One region of the Isoptericola sp. GX10416 genome, then DNA from elsewhere that is predicted to be linked to it. Evidence: riboswitches for the same ligand, from Rfam matches in the RefSeq annotation. Region 1 holds a riboswitch; each other region holds the start of a gene.

Evidence for each region. A riboswitch is a leader RNA that binds a small molecule or an ion and turns the genes downstream of it on or off. The one in region 1 is predicted to bind thiamine pyrophosphate.
Region 2: linked by a shared signal. The riboswitch ahead of thiO (glycine oxidase ThiO) and the one ahead of ACWAT2_RS16120 (thiamine ABC transporter substrate-binding protein) in region 1 are both predicted to bind thiamine pyrophosphate.
Region 3: linked by a shared signal. The riboswitch ahead of thiD (bifunctional hydroxymethylpyrimidine kinase/phosphomethylpyrimidine kinase) and the one ahead of ACWAT2_RS16120 (thiamine ABC transporter substrate-binding protein) in region 1 are both predicted to bind thiamine pyrophosphate.

Annotation. Positions count from the first base shown of each region.
Region 1 covers NZ_JBWPVO010000012.1:96,467-106,106, forward strand. Annotated here, with positions in the region: gene pgi (glucose-6-phosphate isomerase) at 1-397, shown strand, start outside; gene ACWAT2_RS16090 (PrsW family intramembrane metalloprotease) at 449-1,594, shown strand; gene ACWAT2_RS16095 (DUF6069 family protein) at 1,714-2,181, opposite strand; gene ACWAT2_RS16100 (sensor histidine kinase) at 2,384-3,508, shown strand; gene ACWAT2_RS16105 (response regulator) at 3,505-4,167, shown strand; gene ACWAT2_RS16110 (ABC transporter ATP-binding protein) at 4,193-5,227, opposite strand; gene ACWAT2_RS16115 (ABC transporter permease) at 5,227-6,930, opposite strand; gene ACWAT2_RS16120 (thiamine ABC transporter substrate-binding protein) at 7,107-8,189, opposite strand; TPP riboswitch at 8,245-8,349, opposite strand; gene ACWAT2_RS16125 (DUF4235 domain-containing protein) at 8,448-8,741, shown strand; gene ACWAT2_RS16130 (PAS domain-containing protein) at 8,765-9,493, opposite strand; gene ACWAT2_RS16135 (sulfite exporter TauE/SafE family protein) at 9,592-9,640, opposite strand, start outside.
Region 2 covers NZ_JBWPVO010000003.1:143,259-152,898, reverse strand. Annotated here, with positions in the region: gene ACWAT2_RS06450 (SURF1 family protein) at 2-910, shown strand; gene thiE (thiamine phosphate synthase) at 971-1,657, opposite strand; TPP riboswitch at 1,688-1,791, shown strand; gene thiO (glycine oxidase ThiO) at 1,780-2,955, shown strand; gene thiS (sulfur carrier protein ThiS) at 2,957-3,196, shown strand; gene ACWAT2_RS06430 (thiazole synthase) at 3,193-3,987, shown strand; gene ACWAT2_RS06425 (ThiF family adenylyltransferase) at 4,067-5,305, opposite strand; gene ACWAT2_RS06420 (ABC transporter ATP-binding protein) at 5,315-7,099, opposite strand; gene ACWAT2_RS06415 (ABC transporter ATP-binding protein) at 7,096-8,892, opposite strand; gene ACWAT2_RS06410 (DUF3817 domain-containing protein) at 8,957-9,373, shown strand; gene ACWAT2_RS06405 (hypothetical protein) at 9,419-9,640, shown strand, end outside.
Region 3 covers NZ_JBWPVO010000001.1:138,927-148,566, reverse strand. Annotated here, with positions in the region: gene ACWAT2_RS00675 (ABC transporter ATP-binding protein) at 1-1,559, opposite strand, end outside; gene ACWAT2_RS00670 (ABC transporter ATP-binding protein) at 1,556-3,400, opposite strand; gene ACWAT2_RS00665 (class I SAM-dependent methyltransferase) at 3,455-4,069, shown strand; gene ACWAT2_RS00660 (hypothetical protein) at 4,124-5,515, shown strand; gene thiD (bifunctional hydroxymethylpyrimidine kinase/phosphomethylpyrimidine kinase) at 5,591-6,466, opposite strand; TPP riboswitch at 6,458-6,552, opposite strand; gene ACWAT2_RS00650 (alpha/beta hydrolase family protein) at 6,712-7,608, shown strand; gene ACWAT2_RS00645 (LuxR C-terminal-related transcriptional regulator) at 7,776-9,218, shown strand; gene ACWAT2_RS00640 (PucR family transcriptional regulator) at 9,289-9,640, shown strand, end outside.

The sequences.
Region 1 (9,640 bases):
GCCCGGCGCCGACGTGCACGAGCTGTTCCTCGCCAACTTCTTCGCGCAGACCAAGGCGCTGGCGTTCGGCAAGACGGCCGAGGAGGTCCGCGCCGAGGGCACCGACGAGGCGATCGTCCCGGCCCGCGTGTTCTCCGGCAACCGGCCGACGACGTCGATCATGGCGCCCGCCCTCACGCCGTCCGCGCTCGGCCAGCTCGTGGCGCTGTACGAGCACATCACGTTCGTCGAGGGTGTCGTGTGGGGCATCGACTCGTTCGACCAGTGGGGCGTGGAGCTCGGCAAGAAGCTCGCCCTGGAGATCGCGCCGGCCGTCTCCGGCGACGACGCCACACTGGCCGAGCAGGACTCCTCGACCGCCGCGCTGATCCGGTACTACCGGGAGCGGCGGGCTTGAGAGCACGGACGCCCCGGCGGGCGGGAGCGCGGCCTCAGTAGGGTTTGGGCCATGCCTCCACTCGATCCGCGGGCGATCCTGGCCGACCGGCCGACGGCCCGCCCGTCGGTCGGCACGGTCGTCACGATCGCCGTGTCGTCGTTGTGCCTGGTCATCGCTCTGACGGTCATGCTGCACGACGGCGCCACGGGCGTCCCGGCGGCCGTCGTGCTCGCGCTCGTCCCGCTGCCGCTGCTGCTCGCGGGCATCCTGGCGCTCGACCGGCTGGAGCCGGAGCCGCCCGATGTCCTGATCGCCGCCTTCGGGTGGGGTGCGGGGGTCGCGGTGCTCCTGGCGATGCTCCTCAACACCGCCGGGCTGGACCTGGTGTGGGCACCGATGCTCGGCAACGAGCTCGGGAGGTACGCCATGGCGGCGGTCACCGCCCCCGTGGTCGAGGAGGTCCTCAAGGGCGCGGTGCTGGTGGGGCTGCTGTGGTTCCGCCGCAGCGAGCTCAACGGTCCGACGGACGGCATCATCTACGGATCGATGGTGGCGCTCGGCTTCGCCGTGGTGGAGAACATCAGCTACTACGCCTTCGCCCCACCGGGCACCCTGGCGCTGACGTTCACCGTGCGCGGACTCGTCTCCCCGCTCCTGCACCCGTTGTGCACGTCGCTCATGGGCATCGGCGTCGCGGCGGCGGCCCTGCGCCGTCCCGGCCGGAGCAGGACGGTCCCGGTGCTCGCCGGGCTGGCAGGTGCGGTCGCCCTGCACTCGGCGTGGAACGCGTCGTCGGCGTTCGGGCTGCCGGGCCTCGGTGCGGCCTACCTCGCCGGGCTCGGGGTGCTCGTCGCCCTGGCGGTCGTGCTGCACCGCGACCGGCAGCGCATCGTCGCCCTGATCCGCACCCACCTGCCGCAGTACCGCGAGACCGGCGTCGTCACGCCGCCCGACCTGTGGATGCTGTCCTCGCTGCACCGCAGACGCCGGGCCCGCGAACAGGTCCGGGCCGCCCTCGGGCGCGGGCCCGCTCGCGCGTTGGCGGACTACCAGCAGGCCGCGACGGAGCTCGCCATGCTGCACCGCCGACGCGCCCTCGGTCTGGTGCCCGACGACGCGTTCGTCGCGCGCCGCGACCCCCTGCTGCTCCTGATGCACCATGCCCGTGCGGTGTTCGCGCTGCCCGCCCTGCCGCGTCCTGCCTGGCGAGGCTGACCGTCCGCGCTGGTCAGGAGGAGGCTTTCGTCCTGCCTGTCGCTTCGCCGAGAACGCGGTGACGGTCAGAGCGAGTCAGCCGTTCAGCAGCGTGCACCGCATCATGGATGGGCCAGGCGCTAGCCCGCGGTGTGGTCGACCCCGCCTCCCGAGGCACTCCGCCGGAGGCCGAGCGCGATCGTCGCGCCGACGGCCACGTGCTCGGCGACCAGGAACCCCACGGCCTCCCGCGTCGCCGCGCCCAGCGGGCCGGCCAAGGAGCCGAGCAGCACCACGCCGCACAGCACGAGCCACACCCGGTCACCGCCGCCGGGCAGCCGCCGCAGCAGCGCACGCACGCCCCAGCCGAGCAGCCCGGCCGCGAGCCCGGCCACGACGACGTCGACCAGCCCCACCTCGCGCAGGCCGCCACCGGTCCTCGCGACCAGCTCCGCGCCGCTCACGGTCGCCACCGTCCACACCACCGCAGCGACCGCCGCGGCCAGCAGCGGTACGCCCCACGCCGGGGTCCGACGGCGGAGCACCCCGCCGCGCCGCCCGGTCCCGTTCCCGTCCGGAATCATCCGTCCCGTCGTCTGATGGGTCATCGTCCCGTCTCCTCCCGCCGGCGCTGCCGGTCCGTCCTCGGATGCTGTCGGTACCCAGCGTGCGAGCCCCGGGGCGACCTGCGCCTCGGCCGGAGGGAGGTCGCTGCCGGGACCTCCGTCGTCGGGCACCCCGACCGGAGCCGGGGACGCCCCCGACCTTCGTCGGTGTCGGGACCCGGCGGGCAGCCGTAGCGTTCCTGCCATGCACGTCCCTCCCGCGTCCCTCCCGCGACGCCTGCTCATCGGCGCCTGGCTGGCGATCGCCGCGCTGACCGCCGTGGTGGTCGTGACCTCGAACCTCGACGTCCGCACCGGGCTGCTCCTCGAGGTCGCCGTCGCGCTGGCGGCGCTCGGGCTGACGGCCCTGCTGTTCACTCGGCACACGGTCGCCGCGGCACTCGGGCTCGCGGCACTGGCCGCGCTCTCTCCCGCCGCGACGCCTGCCGCCACGGCCGCGACGCTGCAGGTGGCCCGGAGCCGCCCGATCCGCACCGCCCTGCTCGTCGCCGTCGCCGGGACGCTGGGGCACGCCGTCCAGGCGCTGTGGCACCCCGTCCCCCTCCCGCTCGTCTGGTGGCTGCTGTGCGACGTCGCGGTGCACGCCGCGCTGCTCGGCTGGGGGGCGTACTGGCAGGAGCGGGCGCTCGTGCTGTGGTCGCTGCGCGACCGCGCCCGGCGTGCTGAGGCCGAGCAGGAGCAGCGGGTGGCCGAGGCTCGCACGGCCGAGCGCACCCGGATCGCGCGCGAGATGCACGACACCCTGGCCCACCGGCTCTCCCTCCTCGCGGCGACCGCCGGGGCGCTGGAGTACCGGCCCGACGCCGACCCGGCAGCGCTCGCCGCGGCGGCCGGCCGCGTGCGTTCCGGCGTCAGCGACGCGCTCGAGGACCTCCGCCAGGTGATCCGCCTGCTGCGCGCGGACGGCCTCGACCACGCACCGGACCTCGACGACGTCGCGGGCCTCGTCGAGGAGGCGCGGGAGGCCGGGAGCGCCGTCTCCTACGACGCGCCGGCAGCCGGTTCCGCCGAGGTGCCACCGGCCGTGCGGACCACGCTCTTCCGCGTGGTCCAGGAAGGTCTCACCAACGCGCGCCGGCACGCCGCGGGCGCGGCCGTCCGGGTCGAGCTCGAGATCGGACCCGGTGAGGCCACGGTGCGCGTGGCCGACGACGGCGGTCGGCCGGGCGCACCGGGCGACGGCCCGGGCAGCGGCACAGGGATCGTCGGGCTGCACGAGCGGGTGACGCTCCTCGGCGGCCGGTTCGACGCGGGCCCGCGTGCCGGCGGAGGTTTCACCCTCGCGGCCTGGCTACCGTGGGACCGATGACCGATTCCCCGCAGCGCAGCGTGCGCGTCGTGCTCGTGGACGACGACGCGCTCGTGCGCGCCGGTCTGCGCCTCATGCTCGACGGCGCCGACGGCATCCGGGTGGTCGCCGAGGCGGCGGACGGCGGTGAGGTCCCCGGTGTGCTCGACGCCCACCCGGCGGACGTCGTCCTCATGGACCTGCGCATGCCCGGCGTCGGGGGGATCGACGCGACGCGCACCGTCCGGGCACGGCCGTCACCGCCCGCCGTCGTCGTCCTGACCACCTTCGACACGGCCGAGGAGGTCGGCGGCGCCCTGCACGCCGGCGCCGCCGGCTACCTCCTCAAAGACATGCCGCCCGCCCGGATCGCGGCCGCGGTCAGGTCGGCCGCGGCGGGCGAGCCGGTGCTGGCGCCCGACGTCGCACGGCGGCTCATGGAGACCGTCGCCGGTACCGGCGGTGCCCGGGAACGGGCGCGCGCGGCCCTGGGGGCCCTGACGGCCCGCGAGCGCGACGTCGCCGCGGAGCTCGGCCGGGGCGCCTCCAACGCCGAGATCGCGACCCGCCTCCACCTCAGCGTGCCCACGGTCAAGGCGCACGTCTCCCAGCTCCTGGACAAGCTCGGCCTGGAGAACCGCACCCAGGTGGCGCTGCTCGTGCACGACGCGCAGGGCTGAGCGCCGCGGCGCCCCGTCGTCATCCTCAGCCGGGCACGACGGCGCAGCCCCGCGGGTCCAGCACCAAGCCCACCTTGTCGTCGGCCGCCGGCACGCTGCCGTCCGTGCGGGCGACCAGCCGCTCCTCGCCCGCACCCAGGTCCGCGTCCACGGTGACCTCGGTGCGACCGCGCCGGAACGTGGTCGCGACGACGACGCCGTGCCGCACCTCACCGCCCACCGACGCGCCACCGGAAGCGCCACCCGAGCCGCCGTCGACCACCCGCAGGCCCGCCGGACCGACCGCGAGGAGACCGTCGGCGTGCGGCAGGAACGTCTGGTACCCGAGGAACTCCGCGACCTCGCGCGTGGCGGGTGCCCGCCACAATGCCTCCGGCGCCGCGACCTGAGCGAGCCGGCCCGCCGACATCACCGCCACCCGGTCCGCCACCGTGAACGCCTCGTCGTGGTCGTGGGTGACGAACACCGCTGTCGTGCCCGTCGCGTGCAGGACAGCCCGGATCTCGACGGCCAGCCGCTCGCGCAGGCCCCGGTCGAGGGCCGAGAGCGGCTCGTCGAGGAGCAGCAGCCGCGGCCGGGGGGCCAGGGCGCGCGCCAGCGCCACCCGCTGCTTCTCCCCGCCCGACAGCTCGGCCACCGGTCGCCCGCCGAACCCCGTGAGCCCCACCAGGGCCAGGAGCTCGGACACCCGCTCGGCCCGCTCCGCCCGCGGCCGGTCGGCCAGCCCGTAGGCCACGTTCCCCGCGACGTCGCGGTGCGGGAACAGCTGGCCCTCCTGGAACAGCAGCCCGAACCCCCGACGGTGCACGGGCACGCCCGCCAGGTCGGCACCGTCGAACGCCACGGAACCCGCCGCCACCGGCTCGAGGCCGGCCACCGCCCGCAGGAGCGAGGACTTGCCGCAGCCGCTGGGCCCCAGCAGCGCCAGCACCTCGCCGGCCGCGACGTCGAGCGAGACGCCGTCGACCGCCGTCGTGCCCGCGTGCCCGCGCCGCTGCCCGTAGCGGACGACGACGTCGCGCACGGCCAGGCCGACACCACGCTCCTGCGAGACCGCCATCAGAACTCCCCTCCGCCGCCGTCGGCACGCATCCGTTCCGCCACCATCATGACCGTCGCGGTAAGCAGCGCCAGCACCACCGACGCCGCGAGCGCCATCCCGTAGTTCTCCGCGCCGGGCTGCCCGACGAGCCGGTAGATCACCACCGGCAGCGTCGCGGCGTCCGGCCGGGCCAGGAACGACGTCGCGCCGAACTCCCCGAGCGACACCGCGAAGGCGAACCCCACGGCGAGCCCCAGCGACCGCGCCGCCAGGGCGAGGTCCACGCTGGCCAGCACCCGGCCCGGCGGCGCGCCGAGCACCGCCGCCGTCTCCCGCAACCGCGGGTCGATCGCCCGCAGCACCGGCAGCATCGTGCGGACCACGAGCGGGATGGCGACGACCGCCTGCGCGATCGGCACCAGCAGCCCCGACGTGCGCAGGTCGACGTCCAGACCCAGCGGCCGGTCGAGCGTCAGGAGGAACCCGAACCCGACCGTCACCGCCGACACCCCCAGCGGGAGCATGAACACCGCGTCGAGCCCCCCGACGGCGCGCCGCAGGCCGTGCGAACGCGGCCGGCGCGAGACGACCAGCACCACCAGCCCGCCGACCACCACGGCGATCAGCGTGGCGAGGGCCGCGATCCGCAACGAGTTCGCCGTCGCCTCCCACACGGTCACGGTCAGCGCGTTGCGCCCGCCCGTCGTCCCCAGCGCGACATAGTTCGCGAGCGACCAGGCGCCGTCGGGCCCCCGGAACGACCGCAGGACGAGACCCGCGAGCGGGAACGCGACCAGCCCGCAGACGACGACGGCGGTCGCCACCGCGGGCAGCACGTCCCGGACGGAGCGCAGGTCCAGCGGATGGGCGCCCGACCGCTCGCCCGTGAGCTGCAAGGCCCGCTCGCGCCGGGCACGCAGGCGGCCGCTGACCAGCAGCGCGGCCACGACCACCACGAGCTGCAGCACGCTGAGCACGGCCGCGGCACGCAGGTCCAGGAACTGCGTGGTGCGGATCCAGATCTCCGTCTCGATCGTGCCGTACCGCATGCCGCCGAGCACGAGGACGACGCCGAACGCCGTCGAGCAGAACAGGAAGACGACCGACGCCGCCGAGGCGATCGCCGGACCCAGCGCCGGCAGCGTCACCGTGCGGAAGGCGCGCCACGGCGTCGCACCGAGAGCCCGCGCAGCCTGCTCGGCACGGGGATCCAGCCGTTCCCACAGCCCGCCCACCGTGCGGACCACCACCGAGTAGTTGAAGAACACGAGCGCGACCACCACGCCCGCGAAGCTCTCCTCCCACCCGAGCCACCCCAGCGGCCCCGACGGCGTGAACAGATGCCGGAACGCGACACCGACGACGACGGTCGGCAGCACGAACGGGACCGTCACCAGCCCACGCAGCAACGTCCGCCCGGGGAACCGGCACCGGTACAGCAGGTAGGCGCCCGGGATGCCGAGCAGCACGCTCAGCACCGTCCCCACGGACGCCTGCGCGAGCGTCTGCCCCACCACCCGCCACGTGCGCGGCTGACCCAGGACCTCCGCGAAGCCGGAGAGGTCGAGCGTGCGCCCGCCCGCGCCGTCGTCCGCGAAGAAGCCCTGGACGACCAGCGCGACCACCGGCCAGGCGAAGAAGACGGCGAGGAACACCAGAGGGACACCGACCGCGGCCCCCCAGCCCAGCCACGCCTGCCGGGGCCGGCGCCGCAGGCTCACCCGGAGTTGCGTCGGGTGACCCTGCGGCTCCGCTCCGGGCGAGTGGCTTGCTCCGCTGCGCCCCTCACCCTCGCGTCGCCTCCGGCTCACCCGGGTTTGCGTCGGGTGACCCTGCGGCTCCGCTCCGGGCGAGTGGCTTGCTCCGCTGCGCCCCTCACCCTCGCGTCGCCTCCGGCTCACCCGATGACCGTGGCCGTCCACTGCTCGATCCACTCGTCACGGTGCGCCGCGATCTCCTCCGCGGCGACCTCGTGCGGCTCCTCGGCGAGCGGCGCGAACTGCTCCCACTCGGTGGGCAGCTCCACGGACTCGTCCGCGGGATACATGTACATGCTGCCCGGGACGTCCGCCTGCACCGGCTCCGACGTCAGGAAGTCGACCAGCGCCCGGGCGCCGTCCGGGTTGTCGGACCCCGCGAGGACGCCCGCATACTCGACCTGGCGGAAGCAGGTGTCCAGCAACGCCGCGGTGGTCGAGGCGCTGCCGTCCTCGGTGACCGTGGCCGCCGGCGACGTCGCGTACGACAGCACGATCGGTCGCTCGCCGCCCTCGCCCCCGCCCGAGAAGTCGACGTAGTACGCGTCCGACCAGCCGTCCGTGACGCGCAGACCGTTGTCCGCGAGCTCGGCCCAGTAGTCCTGCCATCCGTCCTCGCCGAACGCGCTGACGGTGGCCAGCAGGAACGCGAAGCCGGGCGACGACGTCGCCGGGTTGGTGACGACGGTCAGGTCGGCGTACTCCTCCTCGGTGAGGTCCTCGAAGGTGGCCGGCGGCTGGATGCCCGCGTCCTCGAACCAGGCCGTGTCGACGTTGAGGCAGACGTCGCCACGGTCGATCGGGGTCAGGGCCTCCAGGCCCGGCTCCGCCTGCGCGGTCACCGACGGGTCGAGGTCCGTCGGCGTGTAGGGCTCGAACACCCCCGCCTCCACGGCGCGTGACGCGAACGTGTTGTCCACGCCGTACACCACGTCCCCGAGCGGGCTGTCCTGCGTCAGGACGAGCTGGTTGACCAGCGTGCCCGCGTCGCCGGCGGCCACGTGCTCGACCTGCAGCCCCGTCTTCGACTCGAAGGACTCCAGCAGCCCGTCGCTCAGGGCGAAGGAGTCGTGGGTGACCAGCGTGACGGTGCCCGAGAGCTCGCCGTCGGTCGACGACCCACCGGACTCCCCCGGGGCCTCGCTGCCCGAGCAGGCGGCCAGTGCGGGCAGCAGGCCGACAGCGGCGACCGTCGCCAGGGTGCGGCGGGTACGGATGATCATTCGTCCTCCTCAGACGGATCTGAAGGGGGGCCGTCGTCCATGTCCACGGACGACGGGATCGAGAAGCCCGACTTCCTCCACCGGTGCTAACCGGGTCAGGTTCGAGGGTCTGCGGAGATCCGCACTCTCAGCGCTCGGTGGCGCTCCCCTGTCGTTCCCTCCGAGCCTACACACCGTGCGCACGCTACGGTGGTGACGTCCGTCGGGCGGACCCCTCGCGAGCCTCGCCCGATGCCGCCGTCTGGTACTGGAGGATCCGTGGATCACCTTGAGCTCTCCCCGCAGTCCGAGCCGTCGCTGGGCCTCAAGATCGGGACGGTCGCGGCGACGTTCGCGGCCGGGTGGGTCGCGCAGAAGCTCATCAAGGTGATCTGGGAGAAGGCCACGGGGAACGACGCCCCGATCGACCTGGACGCAGACGACATCCCGATCGTGCAGGCGATCACGTTCGCGGCCGTCACCGGCGGCGTCGCCGTCCTCGCCCGGCGGCTCGCCCGGCAGGGTGTCACCAAGGCCGTGGACCGGCGGGCCAAGCAGGTCTCCGTGGTCTGAGGCCCGGACCGGCGCAGGCGCGCTCAGCCGCGGGTGCGCTGCCGCCGTCGGGCCAGCTGCGCCTCGTGCCCACGAGGCCGCTCCACGGTGTGGACGGCGGCCAGGGCCGCCTCGAGCCGCACCGCCGGGTCGCCGTCGGCGCCGGCCATCGCCTCGACGATCTGAGCGGCCGCAGCCTGCAGCGGTATCTGGGCCCGTGCGGCCGCCTCGCCGAGCTTGTCGCCGGCCTCGGCCTCCGCGATGCCGTGCACCACCATGAACGCACCCTTGGCCTGCTCGACAGCAGAGGCCGACACCATGGCCCGTCCCACGGCGCGCTGGGACTCGCGGTCCAGCGCCTCACGGGTCACCGGGCTGACGTCCAGCACATAGCCTGCGACGTGCGTGATCTCGCCGTCGTCGGTGAGGTGCGCCTGCCCCGTCACCACGACCGTCCGCGCCTTCCCGTGCGGGTCGACGATCCGGTGGGCGCTGCTGAACGGCCTTCCCGACCGCATCGCCACCACGGCGGTCCGCGAGACCCGGCTGCGATCGTCGGGGTGCGTGCGAGACCTCAGCGCGTCCATGCTCGGCTCGATCTCGCCGGGCTCACGCCCGTGCATCCGGTACACCTCGTCGGACCACCAGGTGCGGCCCGAGTCGAGCTCGACCCGGTACCGGCCCACGACGAGCTGTACACCGGCTGCGAGAACTTCGGCCGCGCCGGCCAGGCCGGCACCCCCGACGGTGCGGTGCGACGACGAACCGCTCATGACATCTCCCCGGGTTCCGGGCTCAGCACCCGGTCAGGACTCGTGTGCCGCCCACCGTACTCCCGAGGCCCAGAACTGCCACCGGAGGAGGCGTTCCGTCATCCGACGGGGGTCGGGTCGGACACTTCCTCCTCCCCTGCCCCGGAC
Region 2 (9,640 bases), on a different contig from region 1:
CGTGCCGAACCCGCCTGTGCGCCGATCCTTCTGGGCGGTCGCCCGCCAGCCGCGGATGATCGTGATCCTGCTGATCTTCCTCGCCGCTGCGGCCGTGTGCGGCCGGCTGGGCGTCTGGCAGATCGACCGCGCGTACGAGCGGGCCAACCTCGCCGCCGCGCAGGAGGCGGCAGAGGCGGCCGCGGCGGCACCCGTCGACCTCGGCGAGGTGCTCGTACCGCAGTCCTCGTTCCCCGGCGAGCTGGTCGGGCGCGAGGTCGAGGTCACCGGGACGTACGAGCCGGCGGGCCAGATGCTCGTCACCGGGCGGTCCCTGGACGGCGTCGACGGCTATCTGGTCCTCACCCCGCTGCGCGTGTCGGACGACGGCACGGGCGGCGCGTCGTGGGCGGCCCTGTCCGGGGAGCCCGTGCTCCCCGTGGTGCGCGGCTGGGTCGACTCCCCGACGCCCGGGGACGCGGCCCTCGAGGTCCCGGCGGGGGAGGTGTCGCTGCACGGCTGGCTGCAGGCCTCCGAGTCGACGGTGCGTACCGGCACCGTCCCCGAGAACCCCGGTGGCCCGCCGCTGACCCAGGACATCGCCTCCAGCGCGCTGGCGAACACGTGGGACGGACCGATCTACACCGCCTACGTGGTGCACACCGGCTCGTCCCCGGAGCAGGTGCCCGCCGACGCCGGGGGTCCCGCGCCGCTGCCGCGCCCCGTGCTCGAGGGTGGCACCGACGTGAACCTGCAGAACTTCTTCTACGCCCTGCAGTGGTGGGTGTTCGGGCTGTTCGCGGTCGCGCTGTGGGTGCGGTTGGTGCGCGACGAGATGGCGGGCGGCACGCGTGGCTCGCGACGTCGGCCGCGTGGTGACGGCGAGGACGACCCCGTGGGTACCGGGATCGCGGGCCTGCCGGCCGGGTAGCCGACGTCGGATCCGATCGGCGGACGGTGACCTGGTCGGCAGTCCGAGCTGCCGATCAGGTCACTTCGTGCCGTCTTGATCCTGCAGCCGCTCGACGAGCCGCGCACGCAGCTCCCGCGCGGCCCGTTCCGGGTCGGCCGCCGCCGTGATCGCGCGCACGACCACGACCCTCCGCGCACCGGCGTCCAGCACGGCGTCCAGCCGTTCGCGGTCGATGCCGCCGATCGCGAACCAGGGGGTGGCCGGGTCCGACGCCGCGACCTCGCGCAGCAGGTCGAGCCCGACAGCCTCCCGTCCCGGCTTGGTGGGCGTGGCCCACAGCGGCCCCACGCAGAAGTAGTCGACGCCGGGGTCCGCGTCGGCGGCCGCGGCCTGCCGCGCGGAGTGGGTGGAGCGTCCGAGCACGGGGCCGGTCCCGAGCAGGCTGCGCACCGCCGACGTCGGCAGGTCGCCCTGGCCCATGTGCACCACGGGCGCCCCGGCCAGCGAGGCGACGTCGGCCCGGTCGTTGACAGCCCACAGCGCACCGTGGGCGGTGGCGACGCCCGCCACGAGCTCCTGCAGCTCGAGCTCGCGCGCGGCGTCCAGAGACTTGTCGCGGAGCTGGACCACGTCGACACCGCCGCGCAGGGCCGCGTGCAGGAAGTCCTCCAGGTCGGCGGTCGAGGACCGGGCGTCGGTGCACAGGTACAGGCGGGCGTCGGCGAGCCGGGTGCGGGCGTCGGCGGACGGCGTGGAGGGGGACACGGCCGCCAGCGTAACCACGCGGCAGTACAGTGGCCGCAGCACGGGAGCCCCGTCGGGGCTGAGAGGGCGAGGTCCGCCGACCGTCGAACCTGATCTGGGTCATGCCAGCGAAGGGAGCACGCATGAGAACGCCTGGGACGCTGCCGGACGTCGTGGTCGTCGGCGGTGGCATCGTCGGTACGGCGGTCGCCTGGCGCGCCGTCGAGGCCGGTCTGACGGTCGTCCTGCTCGACCCGAGCCCGGGGGACGGCGCCACGCACGCCGCCGCCGGGATGCTCGCACCGGTCAGCGAGTCGTGGTTCGGCGAGTCCGCCCTCGCCCGTCTGGGCCTGGCCGGCCTCGCCGCATGGCCCCGCTTCGCGGCTGACCTCCTGCGCGCGACGGGCCTCGGCTCGGGGCTGCGCGAGACGGGCACGCTGGTGGCGGCCTACGACGCCGACGACGTCGCGCACCTGCGGCGCTGGCTCGCCCTGCACGCCGAGCTCGGCGTGCAGCCGGACGAGCTCACCGGTGCCCAGGCACGGCGCCGCGAACCGCTCCTCGGGCACCACGTCGCCGGAGCCGCCTGGGTGCCGGGCGACCACGTCGCCGACCCGCGCGCGACCAGGGCCGCGCTCGACGTCGCCCTGCACGCCCACCCCCGTGCCGCCGTCGTCCAGCGTGCCGCCGTGCGCCTCGAACGCGACCGGGGCGCCGTCGTCGGTGTCCTCGACGAGGCGGGCACGCTGCACCGGGCCGGGGCGGTGGTCCTGGCCGCCGGGTGGCGGTCCGGCGAGCTGGTCGACGTGCCCGTCCGGCCGGTGCGGGGCCAGACGCTCCGGCTCGACGCTCCGCCCGGGTCCGCTCCCGGGCACGTCGTGCGCGGCCGGGTGCAGGGCCGCCCGGTCTACGTGGTGCCGCGGGAGCCCGGGACGGGATCAGGTCCGGGGACGACGGCGGAGCACCGGGAGGTCGTCGTCGGCGCCACCAGCGAGGAGGGCCCGGACGACCACCGCCCGTCGGCCGGGGGAGTGTTCGCGCTGCTGCGGGACGCCCGGGCGCTGGTGCCGGCCCTCGACGAGGCCGCCTTCGTCGAGGCGACGCTGCGGGCGCGACCCGCCACCCCCGACAACCTGCCGCTCGTGGGGCCGACGGCCACGCCGGGCCTGCACCTGGCGACGGGCCACCATCGTGGCGGGGTGCTCCTCGCACCGCTGACGGCCGAGGCCGTCGTCGCCGGTCTGACCGGTGCCGCCCTGCCGGACGCCCTGCGCGTCGCCGACCCCGACCGTTTCGCCCCCGTCCTCGAAGGAGCCTGAGATGGCCGAGACCCTGCCAGCCCCGCACGCTGTCGTGAACGGCGAGCCCTACCCGCTGGACGCGCCGGTGCCCGTGACCGACCTCGTCGCACGCCTGGTGCCGGGCTCCGTCGTCGACGGCGTGCCGCAGGGCGTCGCCGTCGCGCTCGACGACGCCGTCGTGCCGCGTGGCGCGTGGGAGTCCACCACCGTGGGTCCCGGGGCGCGCGTCGAGGTCGTCACCGCGGTGCAGGGCGGGTGAGCGGCGTGCTGACGATCGCCGGCGTCGAGCTCGGCTCCCGCCTCGTGATGGGCACGGGCGGCGCACCGAGCCTGCTGGCGCTGGAGGACGCGCTGGTCGCGTCCGGGACCGAGCTCACCACGGTCGCGATGCGGAGGGTGGCACGGCCGACGCCGGGCGCGGCAGCCGGTGACACCTCGATGTGGGGGCTGCTGGACCGGCTGGGGATCCGCGCGCTGCCGAACACCGCCGGCTGCTTCTCGGTGCGGGAGGCCGTGCTGACCGCGCAGCTCGCCCGCGAGGCGTGCGGCACCGACTGGGTCAAGCTGGAGGTGATCGCGGACGACGTCACGCTCCTGCCCGAGCCCCTTGGTCTCGTGGAGGCCGCCGAGGAGCTGGTGCGCGACGGCTTCACCGTGCTGCCCTACTGCGGGGACGACCCGATCGTGGCGCGGCGCCTGGAGGACGTCGGGTGCGCCGCCGTCATGCCGCTGGGGGCGCCCATCGGGTCGGGTCTCGGCATCCTCAACCCGCGCAACATCGAGGCGATCGCGGCGGCCGCCTCCGTGCCGGTGATCCTCGACGCGGGGATCGGGACGGCATCGGACGCCGCGCTCGCGATGGAGCTCGGCTGCGACGGGGTGCTGCTCGCCACCGCCGTCACGCGGGCCGTGGATCCGGTGCAGATGGCCCGGGCCATGCGGCTGGCCGTCGAGGCGGGGCACCTGGCGGTCGGTGCCGGTCGGATCCCGCGGCGCGAGCGCGCGCTGGCGTCGTCGTCGCCGGAGGGGCGGCTCGACCTGGCCCTCTGACGTCGCCCTGTTCGGCAGTTCCTGCCTTGTTCGGCACCTTGAACTGCCGAACAGGGCTGGAACTGCCGAACGCGGCCGGTCAGTACACGGGGACGGACGGGTCCACGTCGCGGGACCACGCGAGGATGCCGCCGGCAATCACGCGCGCCGGCAGCCCTGCGTCGCGGAGCACCGCAGCGGCCCGCGAGGCGCGACCGCCCACCTTGCACAGCACGTGCACCGGGCGTCCCTGGGCACGGGCGGCCACGTGGACGACGGCGTCGTCCCGGGCCGGGCCGAGCAGCTCGCCCAGGTTGACGTGGTCCGCCCCGGCGACGGACGCGATCTCCACCTCCCACGGTTCACGCACGTCCACGATGTACGGATCGGCGCCGTCGCCGGCTGCCGCGGCCGCCCGCAGGGCAGCCACCGCTGCGGGGGTGACGGGATCCTGGTCGGGGACCTCGGCCGGGGTCAGCCCGCAGAACGTGGCGTACGCGGCGTCGTCGGGCAGGGTGGTCACCGGTTCCCGCGACGGGTCCGGGCGGACGTCCAGGTGGCGCCAGGTGAGGTCGAACGAGTCGTAGACCGCGAGCCGCCCGAGCAGCGTGCGGCCGGCGCCGGTGATCAGCTTGATCGCCTCGGTCGCCATGACCGACCCGATCGTGCCGCACATCGCACCGAGCACCCCGCCGGTGGCGCAGTCAGGGGCCAGCGCGGCCGGCGGCGGCTCGGGGAAGACGTCGCGGTACGTCACGCCCTCCGGCGCGCCGCCGTCCCCGGGCGGCGCCGCCCAGAACGTCGCGACCTGGCCCTGGTAGCGGTAGATGCCGCCCCAGACGACGGGGACGCCCGCGATCTCCGCCGCGTCCGACACCAGGTAGCGCGTCGCGAAGTTGTCCGCCCCGTCCAGCACGAGGTCGTAGCCCCGCAGCAGGTCGACCGCGTTGGCGGAGGTCAGGCGCTCGCGGTGCTCGATGACGGTGACGTGCGGGGCGACGTCGGCCACGGCCTCGCGGGCGGAAGCCGTCTTGGACCGCCCCACGTCGCCGGTGCCGTGCAGGACCTGGCGCTGCAGGTTCGAGGTCTCCACGACGTCGTCGTCCACCACGCCCAGCGTGCCGACGCCTCCCGCCGCGAGGTAGAGCAGCGCGGGGCTGCCGAGGCCACCGGCACCGATCACCAGCACCCGAGCCGCCGCGAGCCGCCGTTGGCCCTCGACACCGATCCCGGGCAGGGACAGGTGCCGGGCGAACCGGCTGATCTGCTCGGCGGTCAGCTCGCGGCCGGGCGCGACGAGCGGCGGGAGGGACGGGGCGGTCGGGTCGGTGCTGCTCACGCCTCGACCCTACGAGGTCGTTCCGTCGTGCTGCCACGAGTGCCAGAGCCGTGCGTAGTCGCCATCGGCCGCCACCAGCTCGTCGTGCGGCCCGATCTCGGCGATCCGGCCCGCGTCGACGACGGCGACGCGGTCGGCGTCGTGCGCGGTGTGCAGCCGGTGCGCGATCGCCACGACGGTCCGGCCGGTCAGCACGGCGTTGAGCGAGCGCTCCAGGTGCCGGGCCGCGCGCGGGTCGAGCAGCGACGTGGCCTCGTCGAGCACCAGCGTGTGCGGGTCGAGCAGCACGAGCCGGGCCAGCGCGACCTGCTGCGCCTGCGCCGGGCTCAGCGGGTGCCCGCCGGAGCCGATCTCGGTGTCGAGCCCGGCGGGCAGGGCGTCGGCCCAGGCCTGCGCGTCGACGGCCTCGAGAGCACGCCGCAACGCGTCATCGGGGGCGGTGGTGTCCGCCAGCCGGAGGTTCTCCGCGAGGGTCCCGACGAACACGTGGTGCTCCTGGGTCACCAGCGCGACGTGGCCGCGCAGGTCCTCCAGCGGCAGGTCGACCAGCGGGACGCCGCCGACCGTCACCGAGCCGCCGGTGGGTGGGTGGACGCCGGACAGCATGCGTCCGAGCGTCGACTTGCCCGCGCCGGACGGCCCGACGACGGCGAGCCGTTCGCCCGGCCGCAGGTCCACCGAGATCCCGTGCAGCACGTCGTGCCCCTCGCGGTAGGCGTACCGCACGTCGTGGGCGTGCACCTTCTCGGAGGCCGGGACCTCGCCCGAGGCGACGCGGTCCGGCCCGACCAGGCCGACGCCGACGACGCGGGCGAGCGCGACGGCGGCGACCTGCAGCTCGTCGAGCCAGAACACGAGGTCGAAGACGGGCCCGCCCATCTGGTAGGCGTACAGCGCGACGGTCGCGACGGTGCCGACGCTCGCGAGGTCCTGCGAGGCGAGCCAGGCGCCCCAGAGGACGACGGAGATCGGCGCGACCGCCACGGCGGCGTCGAGCGAGGGGATGAGCCGCAGCCGCAGGCCGAGCGTGTAGCTCTCGGCGGCGAACGCCTCCGACAGGTCGCGGCGCAGCCGGCGGCGCACCCGGGACCCGAGCCACAGGACGTCCGTGGTGCGGGCGCCCTCGACGGCCTCGGTGATGGTGCCGTTGAGGGTGGCGTAGGCCGCGGACTCGCGCAGGTAGCCCGGCGTGGCCCGGCGCAGGTACCACCGGGTGGCGACCCAGATGACCGGCACGCCGACGAGGATCCCGAGCGCCACGACGGGGTCGGTGAGGAACGACGCGACCAGGGTGAGACCGATGGTCACGACGCACACCAGCACCCGTGGCACGCCGAAGCGGACCGCGTGCTGCAGCTTGTTGACGTCGTTGGTGGTGCGGGCCACGAGGTCGCCCGTCCCGGCCTTCTCCACGGTGGACAGGGGCAGCCGGGTGACGGTGTCCATGAACTCCTCGCGGAGCTCGGCGAAGACCCGTTCGCCGAAGATCATCGACAGCCGCTGCGCGAACCGGGTCACCACGGCCTGGACGAGCACGGCAGCCACGAGGATCAGGGCGAGGGTGTCGACGCGGGCCAGCGTGGTCCCGCCCGCGACCTCGTCGATGAACCGGCCCAGCAGGAACGGGCCGGCGAGCCCGGCGACCGCCGCCACGGTGTGCAGCACGGCGACACCGCCCAGCTCACCCCGGTGGCGGCGGAACAGACGTCCGACGGTGCGCTTGACCTCGCCGCCGTCGGCCACGGGCAGGCGGCGGGGGTCGGCCGCGGACGGCGGCACACGGGTGGCGCTCATCGCGCGGCTCCTTCCAGGGTGGGGTCACGGCCGTCGGGTGCGGCGGTCGTCGCGGTCTCCTCGTCCATGCTGCGGCCGACGACGGAGCGGTAGGCGGCGCCGTCGTCGTCCGCCCGGGCGAGCAGCTCGCCGTGGGCGCCGGAGGTGACGACGGACCCGCAGGTCGAGAGCAGCACGACCTCGTCGACGTGGTCGAGCACGAGCGGGCTCGCCGTGACGACGAGGGTGGTGCGTCCGCGCCGCGCCTCGGCGACCCGGGCGGCGATCCGCGCCTCGGTGTGCGCGTCCACGGCGCTGGTGGGTTCGACCAGCACCAGGATCTCCGGATCGGTCAGCAGGGCACGGGCGAGGGCCACGCGCTGGCGCTGCCCGCCGGACAAGGACCGGCCCTTCTCGGGCAGCTCGCCGGCCAGGCCTGCGGGCACGGAGTCGAGCACGTCGTGGGCGTCCGCGACCAGGACGGCGGCCATGAGCTCGGCCTCCGTCGCACGTCCGCGCGCGTCGAGCTCCTCGCCGAGGATTCCCGAGAACAGGTGCCCGGTTGCCTCCGCCACGACCACGCGGTGCCGCAGCGTCTCCTTGTCCAGCGCGGTGAGCCGCACCCCGCCGAGGGTCACGGGCGTGCCGGCCTCGACGGCGTCGTCGACCCGGCCGAGCCGTGTCGCGAGCCGCGCCGAGACGTCCGGGTCGGCGCAGACGAGGCCGACCACCCGGCCGGGGCGCAGGACGAGCCCGCTCGTGGTGTCCACGAGCTCGCTGCCCGACGGCGGCGCGGGCGCCGGGGTCGACGGCTGCGGCGTCGCCTCGGTCACCCGCAGGACGTCGAGGATCTTGCGGCCCGAGACCAGGGCGTTCGTGGTCATCTGCAGCATCTGGGTGGCCATCTGCACCGGCCAGGCGAGGAACGCCGCGTAGCCGTAGAACGTGACGAGCTGGCCGCTCGTGAGGTCGCCGCGCACCACGGCGCGGGCGCCGAGCCACAGCACGAGCGCCATCAGCAGCCCGGGCAGGAGGACCTGCAGGCCGTCGAGGACGGACTGCACGGCGGCGACGCGCACGCCACGCCGGCGGACCTCCTGCGACTGCCGGGCGTACCGACCCGCGAAGACCTCCTCGCCACCGATGCCCCGCAGGATCCGGAGGCCGGAGACGGTGTCGGCACCGAGCGCGGTCAGGCGTCCGGTGGACTCGCGGTGCACGCGCTGGCGCGCCTGCAGCGGGCGGACCAGCAGCGCGAGGACCGCCGCGACGACGGGAACGCCGAGCGCCAGGACCAGCCCGAGGGTGAGGTCCTGGGAGAGCATGTAGGCCGCGACCACCGCGTACGTGACCACGCCGCCCGTGAAGCGTCCGGCCATGGCGAACATGTCGCCCACCCGCAGCGCGTCGTTGGCGACCGCGGCGACGACCTCGCCGGTGGGCAGCCGCTGGGTGATCGCCTGGCCGGCTCGGGTGGCCTTCTCCCCGACGAGGCCGGAGAACGAGAACGCGGCCCGCAGCCAGTTCTCGACGTCCCACGTGTGGCTGAAGACGCCGGAGACGACGATGGTCGCGGCGGCGACCAGCATCCACCCGCACCAGAGGAGCAGCTCGCTGCCGAACCCTGAGGCCAGGCCGGAGTCGACGGCCTGGCCGAGGAGCAGGGGTGAGCTGCCTGCGGCCAGCATGGAGACGGTGCCCACGGCCATCGACCGGAGCAGGACGTCACGCTGACGCCACGCCTGCCAGGTGAGCAGCCGTGACGCGGACGTCAGGGGAGGGTTGCCCGGGTCGGGCAGGGGGAGGGGTCGCACAGTTGTTGAGAGTAGGACGCCCTGCTGACATCGAGCACCGCATTTTCCCGCCTACCATCGTGGGGTGACCTCCGCCCCCGAGCCCACCGCCCCGACGTCCACCTCCGAGCAGGCCGCCACCGCGATCCGCAAGGCGCGCGGGTCGCTGGCGCGCTACCGCTGGCTGGCGCTGGTGACCGGCACCATGCTGCTCGTGCTCTGCGTGGAGCTGACCATCAAGTATGTGGTCGGGCACTTCGTGGACGTCGACGGCGTCATGGCGTACCTGGGCTGGGTGCCGTTCGCGCACGGCTGGGTGTACGTGGTCTACCTCGTTACCGTGCTGGACCTCTGGGCGAAGATGCGCTGGGGGTACGGACGGCTCGTGACGATGGTGATCGCCGGCGTGGTGCCCGTCATGTCCTTCGTCCTGGAGAAGAAGGTGCACGCCGAGGCGGAGGCGAAGCTGACCGCGCTCGAGCAGCGGTACGGCGCCCGCTGAGGGTCGTGGCAGGATCACGTCCGACCTCTCAGACCAAGGAGCACCATGAGACCTCGTCCCCTCCTCGCCGCTACGCTGATCGCCGCCGTCGTCGGACTCACGGCGTGCACCACGGACGACCCGGCATCCGGCGACGCGGCCGGGGCGGCCCAGGAGGAGACCGCGGACACCTCGGGCGCCGCGCCGGCCGACGCCCCGGCGGACCCGGGCACCGCGTCGGTCGCGGACCAGGTCATGGGCGAGCAGACCATCTCCACCCCCCATGGC
Region 3 (9,640 bases), on a different contig from region 1:
GCAAAGCTGAGCAGCTGGCGCTGCCCCGACGAGACCCGACCGCCCCGCTTGTTCACCTCGGTGCCGTACCCGTCGGGCAGACCGGTCACGAAGTCGTGCACCCCGACCGCCCGAGCCGCCGCCTCGATCTGCTCGTCGGTGGCGTCCGGGCGACCCAGAGCGATGTTCTCGCGCACCGTGCCGCTGAAGAGGTACGCCTCCTGCGTCACCATCACCACCGCACGCCGCAGGTCCCGGGTGGACAGGTCGCGCACGTCCACACCGTCGAGGAGCACCCGCCCCTCGCTCGCGTCGTAGAACCGGGTGACGAGCTTGGCCAGCGTCGACTTGCCCGCCCCGGTCGAGCCGACGAGCGCGACCGTCTGCCCAGCCGGGATCGTCAGGTCGAGCTCGGGGAGCACCACCGGGCCCTTGCCGTAGCCGAACGTGACGTCCTCGAGCCGCAGCTCGCCGCGAGCCCTGCGCAACGGCGTCGGGCGCTGCGGCTCGACCACCGTCGGTTCCTCCGCGAGCAGCCCGGACACCTTCTCGAGCGCGGCCACCGCGGACTGCAGCGCGTTGTAGAACATGCCGAGCTGTTGGATCGGCTGGAAGAAGCGCTTGACGTACAGCAGCACGGCGACGAGCGCACCGAGCTCGAGCTGCCCCTCGAAGACCCGCCACCCGCCGTAGGCGAGCGCTGCCGCCACGGTGACGTTGCCGATCAGCACGAGCCCTGGCTGGTAGCGGCCGTTGACGCCGAAGATGCGCAGGTTCGCGTCGCGGTACTCCTCGCCGAGCCGTGCGTACTCGGCCTGGGTGGTGGGCTCGCGCCGGAACGCCTGCACCGCCCGCATCCCCGTCATGGTCTCGACGAACTTCACGATGAGCCGTGCCGACGCGCCGCGCTGCTCGCGGTAGTGGAGCTGCGAGCGCCGCTGGAACCAGCGGGTCAGCAACCAGGCGGGCACGAGGGCGACCGTCAGCACCAGCCCCGACCGCCAGTCGACGACGAACAGCGCCGCTCCGGTGAACACCATGAGCATCAGCGAGGACACCACGCCCGTCAGCCCGCCGTCGAAGAGCTCGCGGAGCGCCTCCAGGTCCGAGGTCTGGCGGCTGATGACGCGACCCGAGGTGTAGGACTCGTGGAACTCGAGCGAGAGCCGCTGCGTGTGCCGGAAGACCCGGCGACGCAGCTCCAGCAGCACGCTCTGCGCGACCCGGGCGGCCGCCCGGACGTAGGCGCCGGCGCAGATCCCACCCAGCACGGCGGCCGCGAGGTAGGCGCCGCCGATCGTCGCGAGCCGACCGGGGTCGCCGTCGCGCAGGGCGGGCAGCGCGGTGTCGATCCCCGCCTGGACCAGGAGGGGGCCCGCCACCTGGCCGAGCGTGCCGACGACGATCAGGAGCCCTGCCCAGGCAAGAGGTCGCCACCGGGGACGCAGCAGCTCGCCGAGGAGGCGCAGCGAACGGCGCCGCACCGCGCGCGACGTCGTCCGGTCGAGGAGGGAGGCGTCGTCGGCGTGGACGTCGCGGGGGTCCCGGCGCGGCGGCGGTGCGGTGGTCCTCGGGGTCATCGGGTCGCCTCCGTGTCGTGGTCGTGCTCTCCGCTCTTCCAGTCCGCCTCGAGCGAGGCGATGACGTAGCGGTAGTGGTCGTCGGAGGCGAGGAGCTCGCGGTGCGTGCCCACCGCCGTGATGCGGCCCTCGGACAGGACGGCGACCCGGTCCGCGAGCGCCACCGTGGACGGCCGGTGGGCGATGATGAGGCTGGTGGTGCCCTCGAGCACCTCGCGCAGCCGGGCGGTGACGGCCTCCTCGGTCGTGACGTCGAGGGCGGAGAGCGGGTCGTCGAGGACGAGCACGCGGGGCCGGGCGGCGATCGCCCGGGCGAGCGCGAGGCGTTGGCGCTGGCCGCCGGACAGCGAGAGGCCTTCCTCACCGATGCGGGTGTCGACCCCCTGGGGCAGGTCGTGGACGAAGCCGGCCTGGGCGACCTCGACGGCCTCGTGCAGCAGTCGTTCGCGCGTCTCGGACGGCAGGTCGTCGTCGACGCCGAGGAGCACGTTGTCCCGCACGGTCGCCGAGAACAGGGTCGGGTCCTCGAAGGCGACGGCGACCGCACGTCGCACGTCGTGCCGGGACAGGTCGCGCACGTCGTGGCCGTCGATCTCGACGGCGCCGGCGGTCACGTCGGCGAGCCGCGGGACCAGCAGGGCGAGGGTGGACTTGCCGGACCCGGTCAAGCCGACCAGCGCCGTCGTCGTGCCTGCCGGCAGCTCGAGGTCGACGCCGTCGAGCACGGGCGCCGGGGCGTCGGCGTACCGGAAACCGACGTCGCGCAGCACGACGCGGCCCTCACCCTCGCCGAGCTCGACAGGGTCGGCCGGGTCGGTCAGCGGGTTCGGGGTGTCGACCACCTCGAAGAACCGGTCGACGGCGGTGCGGGCGTTGAGCGTCATGGACAGCGTCATGCCCAGGTCGACCACCGGCCCGTTGATGACGGCGGCCGTGAGGAAGAACGCGACGAGGGCGCCGACGGTGACCTGGCCCTCGGCCGCGAGCCAGACGCCGAGCATCAGGCACACGGCGAGGGTGAGCTCGGGGATGAGCTGCAGCGAGGTGGTGACCGTGGCCTGGTTGCCAGCCTTGCGGATCTCCGTGCGACGCAGCTCCTCGGCCTGCCCGGAGAACGACTCGAGCGCATCCTCCCCGCGACCGAAGGCCTTGAGCACGCGGATCCCGTGCACGGACTCCTCGACGGTGTTGGCGAGGTCGCCGGACTGGTCCTGCGAGAGCCGGGCGATGACGCGGTAGCGGCGCGAGAACCGGAACGCGATGATCGTCACCGGGATGGCGCCGGCGAGGTAGACGAGGCCCAGCCAGCCGGCGGTGGCGAGCAGGAGCGCTACGCCGACGGCGATGGTGATCGTGCTGACCACGAGCTGCAGCAGACCGAAGACGAGCCACCGCCGCAGGAGTCCCAGGTCGCCCATGGAGCGGCTCAGCAGCTGGCCGCCCGACCACCGGTCGTGGAACGCGGCCGGGAGCTGCTGCAGGTGGCGGAAGAGCTCGGTGCGCAGGGCCGCCTCGACCCGCGTGCCCGGGTACATGACGAGGTTGCGGCGCAGGAGGATCAGGCCTGCCTCGGTGACCCCGAGGCCGAGGACGGCCAGCGTCGGCCAGAGGAGCGCCGTGTAGTCGTGGGCGGCGACGCCCTGTGCCAGGGGCCCCTCGACGAGGCGCTGGAGCACCCGGGGGATGGCGAGGGCCGCGAGGCCCGCCCCGAGCGACGCGACCAGACCGCCGACGAGGCGTGGTAGCGCCGGACGGACGTAGGGCAGCAGCCGCAGCACCGAGGCGACCGTGCCGAGCTGGGAGCCGGCGGGCGCGGGGCGTTCAGGAGAGTCGGGTGGCATCGCTCACATCATCCCACCGAGCACCGACATGCTTGCCCGGGGCATGATCTGCGGGTGACCCGCTTCGACCTCGCGCACTGGGATCTCTACAACGCCCGCCAGACGGGACGCGCTCCGCGGCAGCTCTGCCGCGACCTGCTCACCCGGGCCGGGGAGGGGGCGGGCCGCCAGGCCGTCGACCTCGGTGCGGGAAGCGGGGTCGAGGCCACGGCTCTCGTGCGTGCGGGCTGGCACGTGCTCGCGGTCGACCCGGCCCCGGGCACGGCCGACCTGGTGCCCCGCCTGGTGCCTCCGGCGCTGCGCGCCGGTCTCGAGGTGCGCGTGGCCACCGTCCAGGAGGCGCTCCCGCTGCCGAGCGCCCACCTCGTCCACGCCTCCTACGCGCTGCCCTTCGTCCCGCCGTCGGACTTCGCGCGCGTCTGGGAGGGCGTCCGCGGCGCCCTCGCGCCGGGCGGCTGGGTCGGCGTCACGCTCTTCGGCGAGCGCGACGAGTGGGCTACCGACCCTGCGACGGCGGACGCGCTGACCTTCCACCACGAGGAGGACGTCGGTGAGCTGATCGACGGCCTGGACGTGCTGGTGGTCGACGAGCGCGAGCACGACGGTCCCTCGTTCGGCGGCCCCAAGCACTGGCACACCTTCGAGGTCGTCGCGCGCAGGCCGGCCTGAGCCACCCGTGGCCGACCGTCCCGGCCGCTCCCGGATGCCCGTACGATTCCCGGCATGGATGGCGTGCAGCTGGTCGGTGTGGTGACGGGCTTGGTGCTGGTGGTCGTCGCAGGGTTCGCGCTCGTGCTCCGGGGCCGCCGACGGCGTCAGCGTCGGCGGGAGACCGCTGAGTCAGAGCTCGCCCGGCTGACGACGGCCGCCGGGTCGGCGCTGGTCCGCACCGACGAGCGCGCCCGTCTGGCCGAGGACGAGCTGTCCTTCGCCGTGGCCGAGCTCGGCGAGCCCGCCACCGCCGAGGCCCGACCTGCCCTCCAGCAGGCCAGGGAGCACCTGCGCGAGGCGTTCCACCTCAACCAGCTGCTGCACGACCACGTGCCGGACACCGACGCCGAGCGCCGCGAGTGGTCGGGCCGCATCGCCGAGCTGTGCCGCGCCGCCGGTGCGGCGCTCGACGACCTCGACGCCACGCTGGCGGCCCGGCGCAGCTCCGCCCGGGCCACCCCGCAGGCGATCGACCGCGTCGAGGAACGCATCGAGACGATACGGGGCGCGATCGGCCCGGCGCGTGAGGACGTCGAGCGGCTCCGCACCGACTACACGGAGCACGCGCTCGCACCCGTGGCCGACAACCCGGCCCAGGCCGGCCGCCTGCTCGACTTCGCCGCCCGGAGCGCGGCCGCCGCGCGGCGCAGGCTCACCTCCCAGCAGGTCGCCGAGGCGGCAGCGGGGACGCGCGCGGCCGAGGACGCCCTCCACCGCGCCGAGGGCCTGCTGTCCGCCGTCCATGACTTCGAGTCGGAGGCACTGCGTGCCGAGGCTGCCCTCGGCGCACTGGTCGCCGAGTCCCGCACCGAGCTCGCCCAGGCCCGCGCCATGCCGGCGACCCGCCGCGAGGGCGCCGTCGACCTCGCGGCGGACGCCCTGTCCGAGACGTTGCGGACCCTGCCCGCGCCCGGCGAGCCGACCGACCCGATCGCCACCCTGACCCGGCTCCGTGAGGCCAACACCGCCTTGGACGACGCCGTCCGTGACCGGATCGAGCGCGACGAACGCTCCCGGCGAGCAGCAGCGCAGCGCGGGCCCGCGCTCGACGACGCGGCGCGCCAGGTCGCGGCGGCACGCTCCGTCGTGGACGACTACCGCGCGCCGGTCGGCCCCGACGCCCGCACCCGGCTCGCCGCGGCCGAGCGCGAGCTCGCCGCGGCGCGGGACGTCACCGACGCCGAGGCAGCGGTCGACGGAGCGCGCCGCGCGTCCGCCCTGGCCACCGAGGCCGCCGACCTGGCACGCCGAGACGTCGCGCGTCCTGGCCCGCAGCCGTGGGAAGGACACCGTCGGCCCGCGTCCGGCCGCGCCGGCTCCGGAGCGTTCGGCGCCGTCCTGGGTGGCATGGTGCTCGGCGGCATCCTGGACGAGATCGGCGACCTCGGCGACCTGTTCGACTGACCCTCCCGTGCCGAACGTCATGGTCACGCCCGCTTTGGCCGGTGAGAACGGTCCGGACCACGACGTTCGGCGTTGCTAAGGACTCTCGACGAGCACCCCGCGCAGCGCCCAGAAGTGGTCGACCGGGCCGCAGCCGCTGCCGACCTCGAGCGCCGTTCCCGCGACGACGGCGTCCGTCAGCCAGGCCTTGGTCTCCCGCAGCGCTCGCTCCCACTCGCCGTGTCGGGCGTAGCGCGTGACCAGCCCGCTGGACAGCGAGCACCCGGTACCGTGCGTGCTGGTCGTGGGGACGCGCCGGCCCGGCAGCTCGGCGACGACGCCGCCCGGCCCGACGAGCGCGTCCGGCACCTCGTCGCCGGGCAGGTGACCGCCCTTGGCCACCACGAGCACGTCGTGCCGGGCGGCCAGCCGGGCAGCCTGACCGAGGACACCCGTCCAGGTCGTCGCGGCGGGCGTGCCCAGCAGGACGGCCAGCTCGGGGACGTTGGGCGTCACGACGTCCGCCCGGTCGAGCAGCCGGCGCACCGCGTCCTCGGCGGCGCGGTCCAGCAGACGGTCCCCCGAGGTCGCGACCATGACCGGGTCGACGACGACGGGGGGACCGTCGACTCCCGCGCCGTCGTCCAACCACCGGGTGACGACGTCGGCGACCGCCGACGACGCCAGCATCCCCACCTTGATCCCGTCGAGCGCGACGTCGGCACGCAGCGTGTCGAGCTGCGCGGCGAGGAACGACGGGGGCGGTACGTGCACGGCGCTCACCCCTCGGGTGCTCTGCGCCGTCAGCGCCGTCAGCGCAGCCATGCCGTAGCCACCGGCTGCCGCGATCGCCTTCAGGTCTGCCTGGATGCCGGCCCCCCCGGACGGGTCCGAGCCCGCGACGGACAGCACCCGCGGGACGGGGCGCGGGCGCCACGGCGATCCGTGGCGGGTGGGCAGGGTCGACGGCATGGGCGACATCCCTTCGTCAGTGCGGACTGCATCAGGTTCGACGGGTGTGATCTCAGCTCCCGGTGGGCGCACCCCGTGTCGTGGGACCACCGTAGCCTGCCGCCACCACGGCCTGAGACGGTGTCTCGGGGTCGCGCCGCCGGCACCGGACCGGCGATCTTGCCGATGCCACCCGGCGGGCCGGCACCACACGCTATTTGGGCAGCAACGGCTCCCGCCGGGGGCCCCGTCAGAGAGGACGTACGATGCAGCACTCACCGAGCACCTCCCGGACCCGCCAGCGGGTGACCGGCATCCTGGCCTCGCTCGCCGTCGCCGTGGGCGTCGGCATCGCCGCCGGCCCCGCCGCCCAGGGCGCGGACAACCCCCACGAGCGCGGTCCGGACCCGACCGAGTCGAGCATCGAGGCATCGCGCGGCAGCTACTCGATCTCCGAGCAGAACGTCTCCAGCCTCGTCTCGGGCTTCGGTGGCGGCACGATCTACTACCCGACCACGACGCGCGACGGCGACTTTGGCGCCGTCGTCATCTCGCCCGGCTACACCGGCACCGAGCGGACCATCTCGTGGCTGGGTCCGCGGCTCGCGTCCCAGGGCTTCGTCGTCCTGACGATGGCCACGAACTCGATCTACGACCAGCCCGACTCCCGAGCCCGCCAGCTCCAGGCGGCCCTCGACTACCTCACCGACTCGAGCCCGGTCGCCGACCGGATCGACGCCGACCGGCTCGCGCTCATGGGCCACTCGATGGGCGGCGGCGGCACGCTGCGCGCGGTGGACGACAACCCGGACATCAAGGCCGCCATCCCCATGACCCCGTGGCACGTGAAGAAGAACTGGTCGTCGGTCAGCACCCCCACGCTGATCTTCGGCGCCGAGTACGACTCCGTCGCCCGGCACGAGACGCACGCCGAGCCGTTCTACGAGTCCTTCGACCGAGACCTTCAGAAGGCCTACCTGGAGCTGGACGGGGCCAGCCACTTCGCTCCCAACAGCTCCAACACGACGATCGCGAAGTACTCGATCTCCTGGCTCAAGCGGTTCGTCGACGACGACACGCGGTACACGCAGTTCCTCTGCCCGGGACCCTCGACCGGGTGGTTCTCGGACGTGGAGAAGTACGAGAGCTCGTGCCCGTTCTGACCCGGGCCTGACCTCGTCCCGACCGGGACGGCGGACCTCGACGGCGGGCGGGCGCACCCGATGCGTCCGCCCGCCGTCGTGTGCGGTGGCACACCGCGGGGACCGGGCACCCGTGTCCCGGCACAAGGACGAGTGGCGCGACCGTGCGGTCGACCTAGCCTCTCGGCATGCAGACCACCGCGATGCGAGGGCACACCGAGCTCGCCCGCGGGCTCCGGCTCCATGCCGACGGTCCCGTGCACGACGCCTACGCCAGCCTCAGCCTCGCCCGGTCCGAGCTCGGCGAGCAGCCCGGGGCCGCGCTGACCGCCACGCTGGCCGCCGTCAACGCCGCGTGGAGCGCGGGCGACCATGTCGCGTGCGTGGAGGCGCTGACCACGGCCCTGGGTCAGGCCGCTCTCGACGGCGCTCCCCGGGACTACCTGACCGGGATGCTCGCACTGCTGCACGGCCGGACGTCGGAGGCTGCCGGACCACTGCGTCGGGTGGTGCGCGGCGCGCTCGCCGGGCACGATCCCGAGGCGCTCCTGCGTGGCGCGGCCGCCGCACTGCTCACCGGAGACGTCCAGGACGGTTGCCGCGCGGGGGCCCGTGCGCTGGCCGCCGCTCGTGCGGCCGGTGACTCCGCGCTCGTCGCCCGCGCCACCGAGTACGTGGCCTACGCCGAGCTACGCGCCGGACGCCACGCGCAGGCGCGCGAGCACGCGCTGACCGGGCTGCGCGCCGCGGAGCAGTCGCGCCGGGCCAACACGGCGGCGCACCATCACGCGGTGCTGGCCCTCACGGCGGCCGTGCAGGGCCCGCCGGGGCACGTCGTCGACCATGCCACGGCGGCCCTGGCGACCGCCCGTCGCCACGGACTCGCCCAGCCGGTCACGCTGGCCGAGTGGGCGCTCGCCCGGACCGAGCTCGTCGAGGGCCGGCCTGCCGACGCGGCAGGCCGGCTGGTCTCGCTGCTGGCGTCGGCCGAAGGCGCACACTTCGCGCTGCGCGGCCTGGTGCTGCCGACGCTCGTCGAGGCCGCTGTCAGCGCCGGCGACCACGCCACGGCTCGTGCCGCACTGTCGGAGCTCGCCGGGTGGAGCCGCACGGCGTCCGACCCGCAGGGCCCGGCCCTGCTCCTGCGCTGCCGTGCCCTGCTCTGTTCCACCGAGGCCGAGGCGGACGCCCTGTTCCGCCAGGCTCATGCCGCTCACCTCGAGGCCGGCGGCCTCTTCGAGAGCGCTGTGACCTTCCTGCTGCACGGCCGGCGGCTCGGTCGCCACGGCCGACCGAGCGACGCCCGGGAGCGTCTGCGCGACGCGCTGCTGCTCTTCGAGCGCGGCGGCGCGGACCCGTGGGCGGACCGCACCCGCACCGAGCTACGGGCTGCCGAGGCCGCCCTGGCGACGTCGGTCCCCGACGTGCTCACCGACCTCACCCCGCACCAGCTGCGGATCGCTCGTCGTGTCGCCGCCGGGGAGACCAACCGGGAGATCGCTGAACATCTCTCGGTGAGCGTGCGCACGGTGGACTGCCACCTGCGCAACATCTTCGTGCTGCTCGGCATCCGTTCGCGTGTGGAGCTCGCGCTGCAGGTGCCACCGAGCACCGGCGCGGCGGCGCACTAGAGACCGACCGGGCGGTATGTCATGCTGTGACGTGGCGGGACGACACCGGCGTCGTCCGCGAGGAGGATTCATGCCCGACGTCACGACCCTGACCGCGGCCCCTGCTCCGCGAACGGGCGCGCTCGGCGGCACCGCCTGGTCGCGGCACCGGGCCGTCGCCTCGCTGCTGGACGGTTCCTGCCTGCTGGCCGAGCTGCGGCCGGCGGCGATGGCCCTCGCGATGCCGGTCACGGGGCGCTACCAGGTGGTAGCCCTCGAAGCGCCCGGACAGGCCGGGCTCGCGACCGGACGCGCCGTCGTCGGCCGTCGTGCCGCCCAGGTGCACTGGCACAGCTCGCGTCCCGTCGAGCTCGGGATCGTGCGGCTCGACGACGCGACGACCGTCCCGACGACGCACGACCGCCTGCCGGCCGGCGTCCGCC